DNA from 4 places in the Agrobacterium bohemicum genome. Region 3 is predicted to be linked to each of the others. Evidence: predicted binding sites of a transcription regulator. Region 3 holds the regulator's gene; each other region holds the start of a gene.
The links. The regulator PhoB, encoded in region 3, activates phosphate uptake and scavenging genes when phosphate is short. The targets are predictions, from matches to a motif close to TGTCATNNANCTGTCAT.

Region 1: ATO67_RS02225 (bifunctional 2',3'-cyclic-nucleotide 2'-phosphodiesterase/3'-nucleotidase) is a predicted target of PhoB. The motif match lies at 2,293-2,309, and genes of this name have one in related genera.
Region 2: ATO67_RS06890 (DUF2794 domain-containing protein) is a predicted target of PhoB. The motif match lies at 2,898-2,914, and genes of this name have one in related genera.
Region 4: phnF (phosphonate metabolism transcriptional regulator PhnF) is a predicted target of PhoB. The motif match lies at 2,837-2,853, and genes of this name have one in related genera.

Annotation. Positions count from the first base shown of each region.
Region 1 is NZ_KQ961023.1:461,225-465,904, reverse strand. It holds gene ATO67_RS02225 (bifunctional 2',3'-cyclic-nucleotide 2'-phosphodiesterase/3'-nucleotidase) at 227-2,215, opposite strand; gene ATO67_RS02220 (PilZ domain-containing protein) at 2,347-2,682, opposite strand; gene ATO67_RS02215 (DUF1203 domain-containing protein) at 2,775-3,242, opposite strand; gene ATO67_RS02210 (DUF4344 domain-containing metallopeptidase) at 3,393-4,277, shown strand; gene sseA (3-mercaptopyruvate sulfurtransferase) at 4,333-4,680, opposite strand, start outside.
Region 2 is NZ_KQ961025.1:269,128-273,807, forward strand. It holds gene acnA (aconitate hydratase AcnA) at 1-1,689, shown strand, start outside; gene ATO67_RS06885 (DUF1223 domain-containing protein) at 1,897-2,649, shown strand; gene ATO67_RS06890 (DUF2794 domain-containing protein) at 2,938-3,330, shown strand; gene ATO67_RS06895 (Bax inhibitor-1/YccA family protein) at 3,401-4,183, opposite strand; gene ATO67_RS06900 (ABC transporter permease) at 4,420-4,680, opposite strand, start outside.
Region 3 is NZ_KQ961028.1:243,724-248,403, forward strand. It holds gene ATO67_RS11900 (DUF6481 family protein) at 1-13, opposite strand, end outside; gene ATO67_RS11905 (hypothetical protein) at 50-271, opposite strand; gene ATO67_RS11910 (cold-shock protein) at 502-711, opposite strand; gene ATO67_RS23110 (hypothetical protein) at 1,290-1,436, shown strand; gene phoB (phosphate regulon transcriptional regulator PhoB) at 1,443-2,126, opposite strand; gene phoU (phosphate signaling complex protein PhoU) at 2,159-2,875, opposite strand; gene pstB (phosphate ABC transporter ATP-binding protein PstB) at 2,959-3,774, opposite strand; gene pstA (phosphate ABC transporter permease PstA) at 3,790-4,680, opposite strand, start outside.
Region 4 is NZ_KQ961027.1:85,939-90,618, reverse strand. It holds gene ATO67_RS09680 (alpha-D-ribose 1-methylphosphonate 5-phosphate C-P-lyase PhnJ) at 1-618, opposite strand, end outside; gene ATO67_RS09675 (carbon-phosphorus lyase complex subunit) at 615-1,706, opposite strand; gene phnH (phosphonate C-P lyase system protein PhnH) at 1,710-2,306, opposite strand; gene phnG (phosphonate C-P lyase system protein PhnG) at 2,306-2,755, opposite strand; gene phnF (phosphonate metabolism transcriptional regulator PhnF) at 2,873-3,607, shown strand; gene ATO67_RS09655 (SDR family oxidoreductase) at 3,805-4,596, shown strand.

The DNA.
Region 1 (4,680 bases), on a different contig from region 3:
ACCTCCTGCGGAGCTAAAGCGAACAAAAGCTATTCAATACCCATTACGTAGAACGCGTAAGAGAAGTTTCTCGTGACGAGTAAAAAATATTGAAAGCATGTCGCGCTCTGTGGGCGGCGGATTTGCGACGAAGATCGGCAATGCCTGAAATAATATGGAAGCTATCGGTAAACTCTGCGAGAGGGTGTGGCGCGCTTCACAAAGCGCGCCACAGATCGTTTTTATGTCAGAGAATCAGGCGGAACTTCGCAAAGCCCTCTGCGCCATCTCCAGCTTCCTCGATCTTCGCGCCCTTCACGTCCTTGGCGTACTGGCGTGCCTTCGGACCAGTTTCGAAGATTGCCGTTGTGTTGGCAACGGGCGCAAATGACCAATTGTCGTCGGCAGCTGGATTGATGGTACCCTGGCTGATGATGTAACGCACGATGACATCGCGGTTTGTATCCGGTGCGACGAAGATGATCTTGTCGGCCGCGATCCCTGGAAACTTGCCCCCGCCGCTGGCGCGGTAATTGTTCGTCGCCACCACGAATTTCTGTTCGGGGTCGATTGGCTTGCCTTCGAATTGCAGGCCGACGATGCGGTTGCTGTCAGGGTTGATCGACTTGCCGTCCTTGTCGAACTTCGGTGGCTTCGACACATCGATCTGATAGGTCACGCCGTCGATGACGTCGTAATTATAGGACGGGAAGTCATTGTTCAGCAACGGTGCGTCCTTCGCACCGGCTTCCACCATCTTGAACATGCCCGCCGACATCTCCAGCCAGTCTTTCACCTGCGCCCCCGTGATCAGCACGGCCTGAACGGTGTTGGGGTAAAGGTAGAGGTCGGCAACGTTCTTGATGGCAATGTCACCGGCGGGGACATCCGTGTAATAATCAGCCCCCCCACGTCCGCCAGACTTGAAAGGGGCAGCCGCTGAGAGCACAGGCAAGTCCTTATACTGGCCTTCCTTCAGCATGTCCTTGATGTACCAGGTCTGGGCGTTGGATACGATCTGTACGGATGGATCATCCGCGACCAGTGCAAAATAGGAGTAAAGCGGCGCGGATGTCTTGCCCACGGGGCGGCGGACATAGGCGAGGGTGGCTTCGTGATCCGTCTTGACGGCCGCGATGATCTCCGGCTTGTCCTTCACGTCGGCGACGATCTTGCGGTTATCGTCGCGGTGGTAGATCGGGCGCGCTTCGGTGGTGAAGTCCACGATCTTCCAGTTTTTGCCATCTTTTTCCAGCAGCAGGTCGATGAGGCCCATATGGGAGCCCCAGAAACCGGCCATCACAGCGGGCTTGCCCATCAACGTACCCTTGACCGGATCGGCACCTTCGATACCATCCCAGGTCTTGGGGCCTGGGAAGACGAGATGCTGGTGGCCGGTGAAGACGGCATCGATGTCTTTGACGCCGGCCAGATAGAGCGAGGCATTTTCCATACGGTCGCTCTGGCCCTTGCCTTCGATACCCGAATGCGACAGCGCGATGATGATATCGGCACCCTGTTCCTTCATAACCGGAACCCAGGCCTTGGCCGCATCGACGATATCGCGAGTCTGCGCCTTGCCTTCGAGATTCTTGGCATCCCACATCATGATCTGCGGTGGCACGAAGCCGATAATGCCGACCTTGACCGGGCTGGTGGCGCCAGAACCGTCCTTGATCTGCTTTTCGAGGATGACGTAGGGCTTGAAGAAAAGGTCATCCTTCTTAGGGTCGGAAGCGAGCTGGCCCTTTGTCAGGTTCGCGCAGACATAAGGGAAGCCGGCTCCGCCCAGCGAGTTGAACATGAAGTCGAGCCCGTAATTGAACTCGTGATTGCCAAGCGTTCCGCAATCGTAACCCAGCATGTTCATGGCATTGATGACGGGGTGCTTGTCGCCCGCCTTCATGCCGCGCTCGTAAGCAATGTAATCGCCCAGCGGGTTGCCCTGAAGGAAGTCGCCATTATCGACCAGCATGGAATTTCCGGCTTCTGCGCGGATGGAATCGATGATGGAGGCTGTGCGCGCCAGACCCAGCGTGTCGTTTGGCTTGTCGGCATAATAGTCATACGGGAAGACGTGGACGTGAATATCCGTTGTTTCCATGATGCGCAGATGGGCTTGATTGCCCTGCGCGCGAGCTGCAAAGGGGTGCAGCATGACGAATGCGGAGGAGGCGGCAATGCCCCCCAGCAGAGAACGGCGGGTAATGGGGTGGAGGCCGATAAGCGAAGACATGGAAACACCTCGAATGAATTCAGGCTGTGCGAAATGACCGCAGCCTAGAGCGAATTATTGAGGAGTCCATCATCAAAATAACAGGGTTATGACTTGTCCCTGAATTTTAAACCGTCCGGTAAAAAATAATTTCATCGTGCCAGTGTCGGCTTTACGTCTTCATGGAAAAAGCGGAAGTATGAGGAAAGCTGTGCCAATGTGTTTGTCGAAAGCTTCAATTGCAGGCCAAGGCGGTTCATGTGCTGCCATTGCACCGTACCTTCTATGAAACCGAGATCGTCGCTCTGGACCTTCACGCGGCTTCCTTTGGCCGCAGCAAAAGAGCCGTCGAGCTCCAGCGCCATGCCGGTGGCCGAAAGGTCGACCACGCGGCCCCTGACTGACTGATTGAAGTACTGGACTGTACCGTAAATGCGTGTCTGGCTGCGGCCTGCGCTTCGATTTTGCATGTTCAGATGACCGGTCATGTGGCGCTCCCCAATTGTCTCCCGTACCAGACTTGCACGGAAGATTTGAAACGCATTTATGATTTTCGGTAAAATTACGTGCAATTGCCGTTTCAGATACGGTCTATTCGGCACTGATAACAATTGTTGCGGGCTGAGCGGACATGCACATAAGCGATGTCTTCTCTGGCAAAAAGCTCTTGCGCATATCTGGATATCCCGTCGGTCGGCGTAACCGCACCCGTGCCGTAGACGATGCGGTCATTGAAACCGTAGCCGCGAACGATGTAGTCCAGGCTCTCGAGCATGGGTGGTAAAATTTCGCTTGCTTCATAACGGCTGCACGCCTCGGCATGAATAAAAATCGGTCCGGTTTCGGCAAATGGCTGCAGCTTCGGAAATGGGCGGTAGGCCAGGAGAAGCATGGCTTCGCCGTCCTCTATCTGACCAAGGCAAACACGGCAGGGGTAGGTTCCTGTCGCGATTGAGCGCTCCGGTTTCTGGCCGTTGGCATCCGGGTTTCCATTGCGAAAGGCTTCCGCATCTTTGGCAGTCATGGCGGTAAATACGATCTTGGTCATAGCGGCTCCCTTGCGTTGCTTGTTTGTCGCTATGCCTTTCAAACATTCGTGTATCCACCCGTTTCTTGCGTCAGCAGGCAACTACCCCATTGCTTGTGCCGTTCAGTTTAGCGATCAATCAAACGTCCTCATTTTGGAAAGTTGACGTAAATGCTGCGCAGGTTGATGACCGCTACCCTGGTCACCGTTTTTTCTTTCACGATACCTGCCGCCCACGCGCAAACAGCGCCTGCGCTTGATGATTTATCCGACGAACAATTGCAGCAGACGGTGAATTTCGTCATCGGAAACGCGATTTTCAGCCTCTACCACGAGGCCTCGCGGATGCTGATTTCAGATTTTTCCCTGCCCGAAACGGGAGCTGTAAAAGACACCGCCGATCAACTCTCGGCTACGATGATGCTGGAGGCGAATGAGGAGTGGCTTGATACGGCCATCGTCAATGCCACCGACAGCTGGTATCTCGCCCGCTCTGCGCAGGCTTTGCCGGAGCATAACACGCCAATTTATTCGGCCCTTGTTCCCGACAAGACGCGTGACAGCCAGATGGCCTGCCTGATGGTGGGCAAGGATGCCGGTGGTTACGGTGATCTGGCTGATATGATGGGACTGCCCAAAGCTGAATGGAAGGCGTGTGAAGCGGCCTATCCGCAAACAGTTGCCTACTGGAACGAAACGCTGAAGCCCCATGCCGCCAAAGCTGGGACCACGAAATTCGTCACCCGTTACGAGCCTGCCCGTGATCCGTTTTTGGATATTTACGCGACCATCGTTAAAGAATCGAAGGTACTGGATCTCATTGCCCGCAGCTTTAGCGCCTATGATCTCAAAGGCGAGGTCAAGCTGACGGCGCGCGCATGTGGAAGACCGGATGTCTACTGGTCAGCTGAAAAGCGCGAAATCACCTATTGCTATGAAATGGCCAAGTTCCACGGAGAGCTTATCGCCGCTCATCTCGCGGCTGGTGGTGCGGAGAAGGAAAGCGAGCCCGCCAAGGAAATTCCGACAGCAGTGAATATGGGGCAGGAATTGTAGGTTTTTGCTGAAGCATTATCCTCGGGACCAGCCCGAGGATAATGAAGTCAAGAGGTTAGCCCCGTCTTGAAATTTCCAGAAATTCGCTGTCCGTCAGCGGCTCGATCCATGTCTCGTAGGTGCTGACGGGCGAAAAACCCATCATTTGGTAAAGCTGAAGCGCGCGTGGGTGGTCGAGCGTGTTGGTGGAAACCGTGACCCGCTGCGGGTTGTCCTGCCATGCCTGATATAGAGCTTGCAGCAGGAACCATTTGCCCACGCCTGCACCGATGGCCTCTTCCATTAGGCCGAAATAGGAAAGATCCGTGACATCTTCGCTGGTTTTGAACAGTTCGAAGAAGCCAGCCGGGGCGCCGTTCATGTAGAGAACGGTCACACAGCTTCTGGGATCACGCAGAAGCGT
Region 2 (4,680 bases), on a different contig from region 3:
ACCAAGGACCGCATCGCGCTGGTGGAAGCCTATTCGAAGGCGCAGGACATGTGGCGCACCGGCGACGGTGCCGAACTCGTCTTCACCGACACGCTGGAACTCGACCTCGGCGAAGTCGTGCCATCCATGGCTGGTCCGAAGCGTCCGGAAGGCCGCATTTCGCTGGAAGGCATCGCCTCCGGTTTTGCGACGTCCCTCGAAACCGAATACAAGAAGCCCGGCCAGCTCAACACCCGTTATGCGGTTGAAGGCGAAGAGTTTGATCTGGGCCATGGCGACGTTGCCATTGCCGCCATCACATCCTGCACTAACACGTCCAACCCTTCCGTTCTGATTGCAGCCGGTCTTCTGGCCCGCAACGCAGTGGCCAAGGGTCTGACATCCAAGCCTTGGGTCAAGACGTCGCTCGCACCGGGATCTCAGGTTGTTGGCGAATATCTGGAAAAGTCCGGTCTTCAGAAAGATCTGGATGCCATCGGCTTCAACCTCGTCGGCTTCGGCTGCACGACATGCATCGGCAACTCCGGCCCGCTGCCAGCACCGATCTCCAAGACCATCAACGACAAGGGTCTGATCACGGCTGGCGTTCTCTCCGGCAACCGTAACTTCGAAGGCCGTATCTCGCCGGACGTTCAGGCGAACTACCTCGCTTCCCCGCCGCTCGTCGTCGCTTACGCATTGGCTGGCACCGTTCAGAAAGACCTGACAACAGAGCCTCTGGGCGAAGACCAGGATGGCAACCCTGTCTACCTCAAGGACATCTGGCCGACATCTGCCGAAATTCAGGAATTTATCCTGAAGTACGTCACGCGCGAACTCTACGAGTCCAAATACGCCGACGTGTTCAAGGGTGATGAGAACTGGCAGGCCGTTCAGGTTCCTCCGGGCCAGACCTATGCCTGGGACGACAAGTCCACCTACGTTCAGAACCCGCCATACTTCGTGGGCATGGGCAAGACCGGCACCGGCCTGAAGAACATCAAGGGCGCACGCGTTCTCGGTCTCTTCGGCGACAAGATCACCACCGACCACATTTCTCCGGCCGGTTCGATCAAGGCTGCCTCTCCTGCCGGTGCTTATCTTACCGACAATGGCGTGGGCGTTGCCGACTTCAACCAGTACGGCACGCGCCGTGGCAACCACGAAGTGATGATGCGCGGCACGTTCGCCAACATCCGTATTCGCAACCACATGCTTGGTCCAAACGGTAAGGAAGGTGGCTACACCATCCACTATCCGTCCAAGGAAGAGATGTCGATTTACGATGCGGCCATGGCTTACAAGGCTGAGGGCGTTCCGCTCGTCATCTTCGCAGGCGTGGAATATGGCAATGGTTCTTCGCGTGACTGGGCTGCAAAGGGTACGAACCTTCTGGGCGTAAAAGCCGTCATCGCGCAGTCGTTCGAGCGTATTCACCGCTCCAACCTCGTTGGCATGGGCATCGTTCCATTTACCTTCGAAGACGGTACGACATGGGCCAGCCTCAACCTCAAGGGCGATGAGACCGTCGAGATCGATGGTCTCGAAGGCGATATCAAGCCACGCGAGAAGAAGATTGCCAAGATCACCTATGGCGACGGCACCGTGAAGGAAATTCCACTTCTTTGCCGCATCGATACGCTGGATGAAGTGATCTACATGAACAATGGTGGCATTCTGCAAACCGTTCTCCGCGATCTGGCTGCATAAGCGTCGCAACAGAATGAAAGAAAGCGCCGGGAGCAATCCCGGCGCTTTTGCGTGGAGCGATTGCGGAAATGTACCGATCTTTCGTGATCGGTCCTCACCCCATCGTGACTTTCTATTGAAGAGATATCAGCGCTATTTTCGCAGCGCATTCCGACGTGTATTGATAGCATCAATAGTCTGGGAAAGCGTCCAGACAAGGGTTTCGCAATGTCTCTGAAATATGGGTTTCTGACATTTGGTCTTTCACTGTGTTTCAGCGCGCTGACTGCCGTATCGGTTCAGGCGCAGGAACAACAGGTGAAGGGCGTTGTCGAGCTTTTTACATCGCAAGGCTGCGCATCCTGCCCGCCTGCAGACGAGGCGATGCGCAAGCTTATCCAGAGAGGCGACGTGATCGGCCTGTCCTATCACGTGGACTACTGGAATTATCTCGGCTGGGCGGATTCGCTGGCATCCAAGGAAAACACCGAGCGCCAGTATGGCTATGCACGGGCGCTGGGCCGTAACAACGTCTATACGCCGCAGGCCGTCGTCAACGGCCGCGATCACGTCAAAGGCGCCGATATGCAGGCGATCTATAACAGGCTGGACACCTTCAAGAGCGAAGGCGAAGGCCTGAGCGTGCCGGTGAAGGCGCAGCGTATCGAAGATGAGATTGCCATCGATATCGGGGCGGGCCAAGGCAAGGCGGAAGTCATTGTTGCCTATTTCACGCGCGAGCAGATCGTCGATGTCCAGAAGGGCGAAAACGAAGGAAAGAAGATTTCCTATTGGCACAGCGTTTATGACGTACAGACCGTTGGCATGTGGGATGGAAAATCAATGGTCGTGAAGTTGCCGGCAACGGTTATGAGCAAGGCCAAAAACGGCGGCTGCGCGGTTCTGTTGCAGACCAAGGACGGTCAAGGCAATCCGGCCGCAATCATCGGCGCGAGCGTTCTTTCACCATCGGAAAACTAAAATAAGTCGCCTGTATAAGGTAGATCCGATCCGGGCATTGGGGGCTGGGGGTAAAGGGTCAATGCACCGGACCGGGTCATCTTGGTGCCTAGGCATCAATTGACGATAGCTGTATCCCACCCAAATCGGGCCATGATTTGACCGAAATAGGGCATTTGACGCCTGTTGGCCTGCCCAAATCATTACCATTATCAGTGCATTTTTGAAGCCGTGGCAAGACTTGCAATTTTGCCTGAGCGCCGTCAGACTGTCATTCCTGTGTCATATGCAGTTGAGCGAGGTTGCCTGATGACTGATCAGCCGGATTTGCAGCGTGCAGGTTCATCTCAAAAAGATAGCTCGTCCATCATCGATCTTCGGGAATACAAACAGAGCAAGGACGCCTTGCCGATAACCTTCCATCGCCGCGAGCTGGATGCGATCTTGCGCATTTATGGACGCATGGTGGGCGAAGGAGAATGGCGCGACTATGCCATCGACCACCTGAAGGACAGAGCTGTTTTTTCCGTCTTCAAGCGATCCGGTGAGATGCCGCTGTTTCGCATCGAGAAAAACCCGAAACTTGCCGCCAAACAGGGTGCGTTCAGCGTCGTCAATGTCGACGGTCGTATCTTGAAGCGTGGCCAGGATCTCCAACAAGTTCTGAAGGTCTTCGAAAAGGTTCTGAAACTGATAGAGTGAATGTTGCGCATACTGCGACAAACAAAAAAGGCGGCTCGGGAGCCGCCTTTCCATATTCTATCAATCAGACTTACTTGTCGCGATTTCCAAGAAACTGCAGCATGAACATGAATAGGTTGATGAAATCGAGGTAGAGCGTGAGCGCGCCCATGATGGCCTTACGGCCAGCTGTGGCAACGTCGTCACCGTCGAAATACATTTCCTTGATCTTCTGCGTATCATAGGCGGTCAGACCAGCGAAAATCAGTACGCCAATGGCGGAGATCGCAAAGCCCATGGCAGACGATTGCAGGAAGATGTTCACAACCGACGCGATGATGAGACCGAACAGACCCATGATCAGGAACGAGCCCATTCCGGACAGGTCCTTCTTGGTAGTGTAGCCGTAAAGCGATAGCGCGCCGAAGGAAGCAGCCGTGATGAAGAATGTCTGGACGATGCTTTGGCCGGTATAGACCAGGAAGATCGACGACAGGGAGAGACCCATCAGAGCGGCGTAACCCCAGAAGGTACCCTGTGCAGCCGGAACACTCATTTTCTGAATGCGGAAGCTGAGGAAGAATACCATGGCGAGTGGCGCGAGCATAACGACCCAGCGCAACGGCGAGCCGTATAGAGCAACACCGAGGCCGGTCAGCATCTTGCCGTTAGGAAGTGTAGCGGCAGCAGCCGAAGGATCGTTCGTGGTCGCCAGCATTATCGTTAGGAATGCGGCGACACCGGTGATCGCAAGACCTACAGCCATCAGGTTATAGACCTTCAGCATATAGGTGCGCAGACCTTCATCGATCATCGCACCAGACTGTGCACGACCCTGGGTCATACGATTCTGGTAATTGTTGAAGTCAGACATTGTACCCTCTTTTGAGCTCCGAATTGCTACGGTGTCGGCATATCGTCGTCTTTGGACCATATCCCAGGCGCCGCTGCGGAGCTACAGCAAGCCTACAGAAGAATATGATGATATCGCTTTATAGATACAAGAGCTTTCAGAGCCGAAAAAACACCGTATGCGTGAAAAGCGATAACGTTTTGGCGATCTCGAACCCCAATTAATCGTTAAGGTTAAGTAGCGCGCAACTTTTCGTATCACTCGCCCGCATGGCGCAGAACCGGTGCTGCCTTCTGCCCCAGAATTCGCCACGTCCCTATGAGGCCAATTCCGACCGTCATGACCAGGGCAACGACAATCGTGCCTACGGCGACATCAGGCAGGAAGCTGGACGGCAACTTCATGATACGCGCAATGACGAACCATGCCGACACCCCGCCAGCAAGAAGCGCGAAGACGGCGGTTGCCAGTCCGAGTATCATGTACTCATAGGAAAACGCGCGGATCAGCATGGCGCG
Region 3 (4,680 bases):
TAGTGTTTCTCAAATCTCTATTCCAGTTGATGCGTCATGCCGACCGGGGTCAGGATTTTTTGGCGCGTTTCGTTGGGATGACTGCGGGTTTCATGCTGTCGTCAAGTTCTTTCGCAAGGCGCGCTTCACGCAGCCTGATGGTCTTTTCGTCGCGAGCCTGGGCAATGGAGTTGAGTTCATCAACCGCACGACCGCGTGCAAAAAACTGCGATTGCGTAGCGCCGAAAGCGATTTCGGCCTGCTTGCGAGATTTGCTGTGAGCGTCAGACATGGAGTTCCCTTCCTATCGCATCGCACTGAAAATCGGAATCGATTTTTTAAAAAGGACGATACGCAGATTTATTGCTCGAAGCGTATTCGTGCATCTCGACGATGCAATACGTTCAAGCGTTTGGCCGTCGAGCGGCACAAAAAAAGGCCAGGCAACCTGCCTGACCTCGATTGGTCTCATGCTTTCAACAATGCCAGTACATCCGTGGTCAATGGAAAGCAGAGTCCGTATTATACAGCCTGCAGGTTGCAAGCAGACATTTTGCCCGACTTGTTGTCGCGCTCAAGGTCGTAGCTCAGCTTCTGGCCTTCAACGATTTCGCGCATACCTGCACGCTCTACAGCGGAGATGTGTACGAATGCGTCTGTGCCGCCGTTGTCAGGCTGAATGAAGCCGAAGCCCTTGGTGGAGTTAAACCATTTTACTGTGCCTGTGGTCATAATGAACCCTTTCAAAGCATAAGAGATAGATCGCAGAACTTGCGTCCCGCGTGCGATTATAGCGATTTTTTTGAAGGAAAGGGTTAGTTCAAAACGCGGTGCTAATCGCGCGGCAACCAAAGCTCAGCAAGCAAAATATCGATATGACATTGATAGACGTTTATCGTCGGATAGTCAAACTTTAATTTTGAGATAATGACATCGACTACCGATGGCGCTGCTCGAAGGGTACGTTTGGTGCATGCTGGCAGTTGGCTTTTATATCAGAAAGAGGTGCCCCTGGACCCAATCGACGTCTTGGAAAAATATATCTCAGACATATGGTCCAAAGTTATTGAAGCTCCTTTTCTATCCATCTCCCGTCGGTCTTGTGGAGATGGAAGGGTATACGTTGAGTGGGCCAATAATCACTATTGGCTCATCTGTGAAGAGCGCGGCAAGGAATACTGGCGCAGGGAAGCCGAGGACATCGATGATGCCGCATTCGAGTTGAATTCGACAGAACTTATGATGCACGCAATCAAAAAGGAGCGCTCTTTACGTCCCGCAAAAGTGTCCTACCATCTCGTTGGAACTGGATGTACCTGGACATCGAAATGATGGGCGCGATGAAAACGAGTTATGGAATTCGAGCAAAACAGCGCTACGTCGAAGTTTTGCAGCGCGCGCGCCTGAGCCAAGAAGAAAGACTTTACGCGCGCTACCCAATCAATCTGGAAGTCTGATATCTATCAGGCTTCCATAGAGTATCCCGCGCCGCGCACGGTGCGGATAACATCCTGCATATTGGAGAAGTTGAGCGCCTTGCGCAGGCGGCCGACGTGGACGTCCACGGTGCGTTCATCCACATAGATGTCGTGACCCCAGACGCCGTCGAGAAGCTGAGAGCGCGAGAAAACACGACCGGGAGACACCATCAGGAATTCCAGCAGGCGGAATTCGGTTGGTCCGAGCCGCACTTCACGGGTCTTGCGGTGAACCCGGTGGGTTTCCCGGTCCAACTCGATATCCCCGCATTTCAGCACCGAAGACAGGACTTCGGGACGAGCGCGGCGCAGCATGGCCTTGACGCGGGCCATCAGTTCCGGCGTTGAAAATGGCTTGACCACATAGTCGTCGGCACCGGTGGCCAGACCACGCACACGTTCGCTTTCCTCACCACGTGCCGTCAACATGATGATCGGGAGGCGTTCGGTTTCAGGACGCATTCTCAGACGGCGGCAAAGCTCGATGCCGGAAACGCCCGGCAGCATCCAGTCCAGGATCAAAAGATCCGGCGTGCGCTCCTGCAAGCGGATTTCCGCTTCGTCGCCACGCGGGATCGTGTCCACGTCGTAACCTTCGGATTCCAGATTGTAGCGAAGAAGAACGCTCAACGCCTCTTCATCTTCGACAACTGCTATTTTCGGCACCATGGCTAAGGGACTCCGCCAGTCTTATAGGGAATTCACTCGGTTACTGCACCGAGCGTGTTGGAACTGTCGTCCTTGGGACGCTCGCCTTCCGGCTGGCTACCGGTGGCCATGTAGTAGATGGTCTCCGCGATGTTCGTGGCATGATCGCCAACACGCTCTATGTTCTTGGCACAGAACAGAAGATGCGTGCAGGTGGTAATGTTGCGCGGATCTTCCATCATATATGTCAGCAACTCGCGAAACAGCGAGGTGTACATCGCGTCGATTTCCTCGTCGCGCTCGCGGATGGTCTGTGCCTTTTCCGCCGAACGGGTGGAATAGACGTCCAGAACGTCTTTCAGCTGCACCAGCGCCAGTTCGGACAGATGCTCGAGACCGCGCGCCAGCTTGCGAGGAACGCCGGTTCCGGCAACCGCTATAACGCGCTTGGCCGTGTTCTTGCCGAGGTCGCCGACGCGCTCCAGATCGGCAGCGATGCGCAGCGAGCCAATGATTTCGCGAAGGTCGGCTGCCATAGGCTGGCGCTTGGCAATGGTGACGATGGCCTTGTCGCCGATTTCGCGTTCGGCGTTGTCAAGGATCGTGTCATCCGAGATGACCTTCTGGGCCAGGGCTGCGTCGGAATTGACGAGGGCGCGCACGGCATCCGCGCACATCTGCTCCGCCAGACCGCCCATTTCGGCGATACGGCGGGTCAGGAACTTCAGCTCTTCATCGTAAGCGGACATGATATGCGAGTGGGTCGGCATGTTCTACTCTCCAGTTTCGGTGCGATTCCGCAAGCCCAGCCGGGCTCAAGCGGTTTGCGCTGATGTTGTGAACCAACGGCAGATCAGCCGAAGCGGCCCATGATGTAGTCCTGCGTACGCTGGTCATCCGGGTTGGTGAACATCTTGTCGGTGTCATTTTCTTCCACCAGATGGCCGAGGTGGAACATGGCCGTGCGCTGAGATACGCGGGCGGCCTGCTGCATAGAGTGCGTCACGATAACGATCGTATAGTTGGCGCGCAGCTCGTGGATCAATTCCTCGACCTTGGCAGTCGCAATCGGGTCCAGCGCCGAGCATGGCTCATCCATCAGGATGACTTCAGGCGAAACGGCAATGGCGCGGGCGATGCAAAGACGTTGCTGCTGGCCACCGGAAAGACCGGTACCGGATTCGTGCAGGCGATCCTTTGCTTCGTTCCACAGGCCGGCCTTTTGCAGGCTGGCTTCGACGATCTGGTCCATATCAGCCTTGCTGCGGGCAAGACCGTGGATGCGTGGGCCGTAGGCGATGTTTTCATAGATCGTCTTCGGGAATGGGTTCGGCTTCTGGAACACCATGCCGACGCGCGCGCGCAACTCAACTACGTCGATCGCGGGATCGTAGACATCGTCCTCATCGAGCGTGATCTTGCCGGTGACGCGGCAACCGTCGATCGTGTCGTTCATGCGGTTCAGCGTCCGCAGGAAAGTAGACTTTCCACAACCGGATGGCCCGATCAAAGCTGTTACCGTGTTTTCGCGAACGTTGAGGTTCACATCGTAAAGGGCGCGTTTCTCGCTATAATAGACAGAAACGTCCTTGCCGATCATCTTGTACGAAACTTCATTCATTTTCTTGTCCAGCGCCTTTTCAACTGCTGCTTCCGACAACATGTTCATAGCTTTCAAGCTCCTCTACCAGCGCCGTTCAAAGCGGCGACGCAACAGAATTGCGCCAACATTCATGACGATGAGGAACATAAGCAGGATGATAATAGCGCCGGATGTTCTTTCGACAAAGGCACGTTCTGCTTCGTTCGCCCACATGTAAATCTGCACCGGCAGGGCCGTAGACGGGTCCATGGGTGTTGTCGGATAGTTCGTGACGAAGGCGACCATGCCGATCAGAAGCAATGGCGCGGTTTCACCGAGAGCATGCGCCAGGCCGATGATCGTGCCGGTCAGAATGCCGGGCATGGCAAGCGGCAGGACATGGTGGAAAATGGTCTGCATTTTCGACGCGCCAAGGCCAAGAGCCGCGGCACGGATGGAGGGTGGCACTGCCTTCAGCGCCGCGCGGGTGGCGATGATGATGGTTGGCAGAGTCATCAGGGTCAGAACCAGACCGCCAACCAGCGAGGCCGAGCGTGGAAAGCCCATGAAGTTGATGAAGACCGACAGACCAAGCAGACCGTAAACAATCGAGGGAACGGCAGCCAGGTTGTTGATGTTGACCTCGATGAGATCCGTCAGGCGGTTCTTTGGCGCAAACTCTTCCAGATAGATGGACGCTGCGACACCGATGGGCAGAGACAGAACCAGCACGATCAGCATCATGTAGAACGAGCCGATGAGAGCAACGCCAACGCCAGAGGCTTCCGGACGGCTGGATGCGCCGTTGAAGAAGATGCCGGTGTTGAACTGCTTGGCAATCTGGCCAGCATCGGTGAGTTGCTTGACCCAGGCGAGTTGCTGATCGGATATCCGACGGTTCTGTTCATTGACAGTCAGATCGACCTGGCCCTTGAAGGCGCTGTCGAGATCGCCCGACGCCAGAAGGGAGACGGTGCGTGTTGTGCCGATGAT
Region 4 (4,680 bases), on a different contig from region 3:
GGCCCCGAACAGTTGCAGCGCTGGCGAATTGTGCATTTTCGGATTGTCGAACTTAGGGATAGGTGATGGGTCCATGACGTAGCGACCCTCAACCTTCACAGGATACGCGTAGGTCGTGGCGATGTGACCATGCTGGGCAATGTCCTCATACAGCTTGACATGAACAAGTCCGTATTCCTCCAGCCCGTGCATAACGCGGGTTTCAGTCTCACGCGGCTCCAAAAAGCGCAGCGGTTCCGGGATCGGGACCTGATAGACGATTGTCTGACCTGCTCGCAGGGGCGTTTCAGGAATGCGGTGACGTGTCTGGATGACCGTTGCCTCGTTCGTCTTCGTCGTTGTGGCAACGCCTGCTGTCTTGGCGAAAAAGGCGCGGATAGACACGGCATTGGTGGTGTCGTCGGCACCTTGATCTATGACTTTCAACACATCGTCCGGACCGAGGATCGCGGCTGTGACCTGCACACCGCCGGTTCCCCAGCCATATGGCATCGGCATTTCACGCGACGCAAACGGGACCTGATAACCCGGAATGGCAATCGCCTTCAGAATGGCGCGACGGATCATCCGTTTGGTCTGCTCATCGAGATAAGCGAAATTGTAGCTTGGCAAATTCATTCCGCAGCCTCCTTGTTTTGCGAGGCATCTTCTTTTTCACCCCGAAGCATGCGCAACAAACCGAGCTCCGCCTGGAAATCCACGTAATGCGGTAGCTTCAGATGCTCGACAAAGCCGGTTGCTTCTACGTTGTCACAATGGGCAAGGACGAACTCCTCGTCCTGTGCGGGCGCTGTTCGCTGTTCGTCGAACTCATCTGCACGAAGAGCGCGATCGACGAGGCTAACCGCCATTGCTTTTCTCTCGGACTGGCCAAACACGAGGCCGTAGCCACGCGTAAACCGAGGCCCTTCTTCGCCTTGTCCTTTGAACTGGGAAACCATCTGGCATTCCGTCACGCGTATCGAGCCAATCGAGACCGCGAAACCCAGTTCTGGTACATCGACCTCGACCTCCACCATGCCGATGCGGACTTCACCGACGAAGGGATGGGTGCGTCCATAACCGCGCTGGGTGGAGTAAGCGAGAGAAAGCAGGAAACCTTCATCACCCCGCGCAAGCGCCTGCAATCTCAAATCCCGATCAACTGGAAAGGACGTCGGATCACGCGTGAGGTCGGCAGGCTCCTTGTCAGAGGCGACATCCGGCTCGATCAGGCCTTCGTCGTTGAGAATATCGGTCACTCTCGGAAACGATCCTGCAGTATCCAGAAGGCGTCGGGCCGGTTGGGCCACCGGCTCATCACCAGCCATGTCAGGGTCAATCAGTCTGTGGGTATAATCGAAAGTCGGGCCTAGTAGCTGGCCGCCGGGTATGTCCTTGTACGTCGCCGACACGCGCCGCTCGATCTGCATGGTGTCAGTCGCGACAGGCAGCGAATAACCAAAGCGCGGCAATGTCGTACGATATGCGCGCAACAGAAAGATTGCTTCGATGAGATCACCGCGTGACTGGCGAACGCACATTGCCGCCAGTTGCGGATCGTAGAGCGATCCCTCGGCCATGACCCGGTCGACACCGAGCGCCAATTGTTCTGCGATCTGATCAAGCGTCAACGCGGGAACAGCGCGGTCTCCACGCCGACGATCGGCAAGCAGCTTATGCGCTTTGTCGATTGCCGCTTCGCCACCTTTTACAGCCACATACATGGGTCAAACCTCCTTTATACGGGTCGTTCGCGGCAGGGCGATTGCCTCGGCGCCACAGACGAGCACAATGTCGAAACCCAAGGGGTAAAGGGCTGTGTTGACCGCCATCGCGCTTGCAAAACCAGCCGGTAAACCGGCGGGTGCAATGGTACGTGACGTTTCGATACCGGGGCCGGTCAACTCGAGCGATGAACCACCGTCTATTGAGCGTACCGGCAGAATAAGGGTCGCGGAACGATCCGGGTATTCCATGGTGCCGCGGGCAAATATGTCCCAGCTCTCGACATCGGTCGTATCAGAAAGAAGCACGAAGCTAGCTTTTGCTGGCTCCGATAGAACAGGTGCACCGCTGTGAAAGGTAAGCCATGCCGCTGCATCCTGTGTTTCGTCCGGGGCTTCGAACCAGACGGGCGTAGCGTAATCTGCCAGCGTCAGAAGAATTGCCGATGCGGCAGCGCATAGGGGTAAAGGGCCAAGCGCCCGTTCACCGAGCGCGGCAACCGTTCCGGGCATCGACAAGGCGTGCATCACAGCGTGGAAAACATCTTGCGAGGCAAAGACCGGATCGGCAAAGCCGCCATCGAAGGTTACCGTGCTCATCAGTCTTCTCCTCTCGCGACCGTGAAGAAGTCCACTTTCGTCGCTTCCGTTTCTTCAGCCCGGCGAAGTTTTTCGTCTTCCATGAAGGTCAAGGCGGGAAGAACGATGTCAGCGTCGATGCGGGCAATCCAATCAGGCCGTTGCCTTAGGGCGTCCAAATGAGCAACGATGTGCGCCTTGCGCTGATCTCGCCCGAGGATGATCGAATGCCCGACCTCGCCGGTCGCAAGCTTCACGGTTGCGCGGGTGACGCTGGCTTCACCGAGATTAAAGGCGGCGCCGCCACCGCCAACCTTGCCACGAACCATGACGGTGCCGATTTCCGGGCCGCGCACAACAACTGCTGGCGGCATATTCCCACCTAACATGCCATACGTTTGCGAAAGAATATCGGCCGGTGTCCCGGCAAGAATACCCAGCGCCTGCTTTCGATCGAATATTTCCATCATCTTTGCCGCCCACACTCAGAACAATCAAATTTGTCTATTTGTATAGACAACCATTCTTATTCGTTTTATACATCACCAATGATGACGATGGAATGACAACGGGACCAATGACGAAAAATGAATGCGAGTGACGACGGAATATCGCGGTGGCGCAAAGTGGCAGACGGCATTCGCAGCGCAATCGCAGAGGGCAAAATCGGCGATCAATTGCCGCCAGAGACAGAACTTGCCACACAGTTTGGTGTCAACAGGCACACTGTCCGGCGTGCTATCGCAGTGCTCTCTGCCGATGGACTTTTACGGGCGGAGCGCGGGCGTGGCACGTTCGTCAATGCGGCCCAGACACGCGTAGTTTACCCCATTGGAGACAGGCCCAGATTTTCCGAAAACATGATGCGTCAGTCGCTCGCGCCGTCCGGGCGTCTGATCCATGCGGAGATCGTTGCCGCAGATGCCACTCAGGCAAGACTTTTGTCATGCAGTCCCGGCTCACCACTGCACCGCGTCGAGCATCTCGCCGTTGCAAATGGCGCGCCGATGTCCCGGTCAGTTTCTCTGTTTTCCGCTGATCGCTTTCCCGGCATCATCGCCGCCTATGCGGAAACCGGTTCCATCACCAAAGCCCTGAAACTCGAAGGTCTCGCAGATTATCGACGCCAGGAAACACGATTAACGGCAGAACGGGTCTCGTCTCGCGACGTCGAACTGCTCAATTGCATGCCCGATAGCATCGTTCTCGTCAGTCAGGCCATAGACGTTGATATGGAAGGCACGCCAATCCAAAGCATCGTCACGCGATTTCTCGCCGACAGGATGGAACTGGTGTTTGCGAACAATAGTCCGGCGATGTGAAGCTTCAAAAAGCACTCGAACAATGGCAGGTCTTTAACAACGCTGCAATTTGGAAGGGAACTGATCAGTCAATCGCTTGTTAGCGAAAGGAAGGCATTCCTGCCAGCAACACGATTGGAGATCCTGTGTCCGATACAAATCGCCCTACTCCACCCTATTCCAAACAGCAGCAAGAGCCGCCGGGAACGACGGCGCAGATGAACCCTGTTCCAGATCATGGTGAGAGTTCCTATCGCGGAAACGGCAGGTTATCGGGGAAGGTCGCGTTGATTACAGGCGCTGATTCCGGCATCGGAAAAGCTGTGGCCATCGCCTTCGCAAGAGAAGGAGCCGATATTCTCATTTCCTATCTCAACGAAGATGAAGATGCCGAAGATACTGCCAAGTGGGTCAAAGAGGCAGGTCGTAAAGCGATCCTGGTTCCTGGAGATATCAAGTCGGAAGCGCATTGCAGATCGTTGGTAGCGCAGACCGTCGAGAAGCTTGGAGCCATCGACATTTTGGTCAACAATGCCGCCTTTCAGCGAACATATGCGTCGATAGAGGACATTACTGCCGAGGAATGGGACGAGACGTTCCGCACCAACATATACGCGCCATTCTTTTTGTCGAAAGCTGCGGTGCCCCTGATGAAACCCGGCAGTTCAATCATCAACACGACATCCATCCAGTCCCGGCAACCTTCCCAGGCACTGCTCGCCTATGCGTCTACCAAGGGAGCAATCTCCAACTTTACCGCCGGACTTGCAGAGATGGTGGCTGACAAGGGCATCCGCGTCAACGCCGTGGCACCGGGTCCAATCTGGACTCCTCTCATTCCCTCGACAATGCCTGCGGAAAAGACCGCAAAATTCGGCGAAAACACTTTGCTGGCCCGGGCTGGCCAACCAGCGGAATTGGCTGGCGCCTACGTGCTGCTGGCCTCAGACCTCGGAAGCTACATGACCGGAGCGGTTGTTCCGGTTACAGGCGGCGAGATCATGATCTAGCATTGCCTACACATGATAGTCCTCGCAGCGCAGAGACGTAACCATCGAAACGTCTCTGCGAAAAACACGCGCTCAGGCAATCCC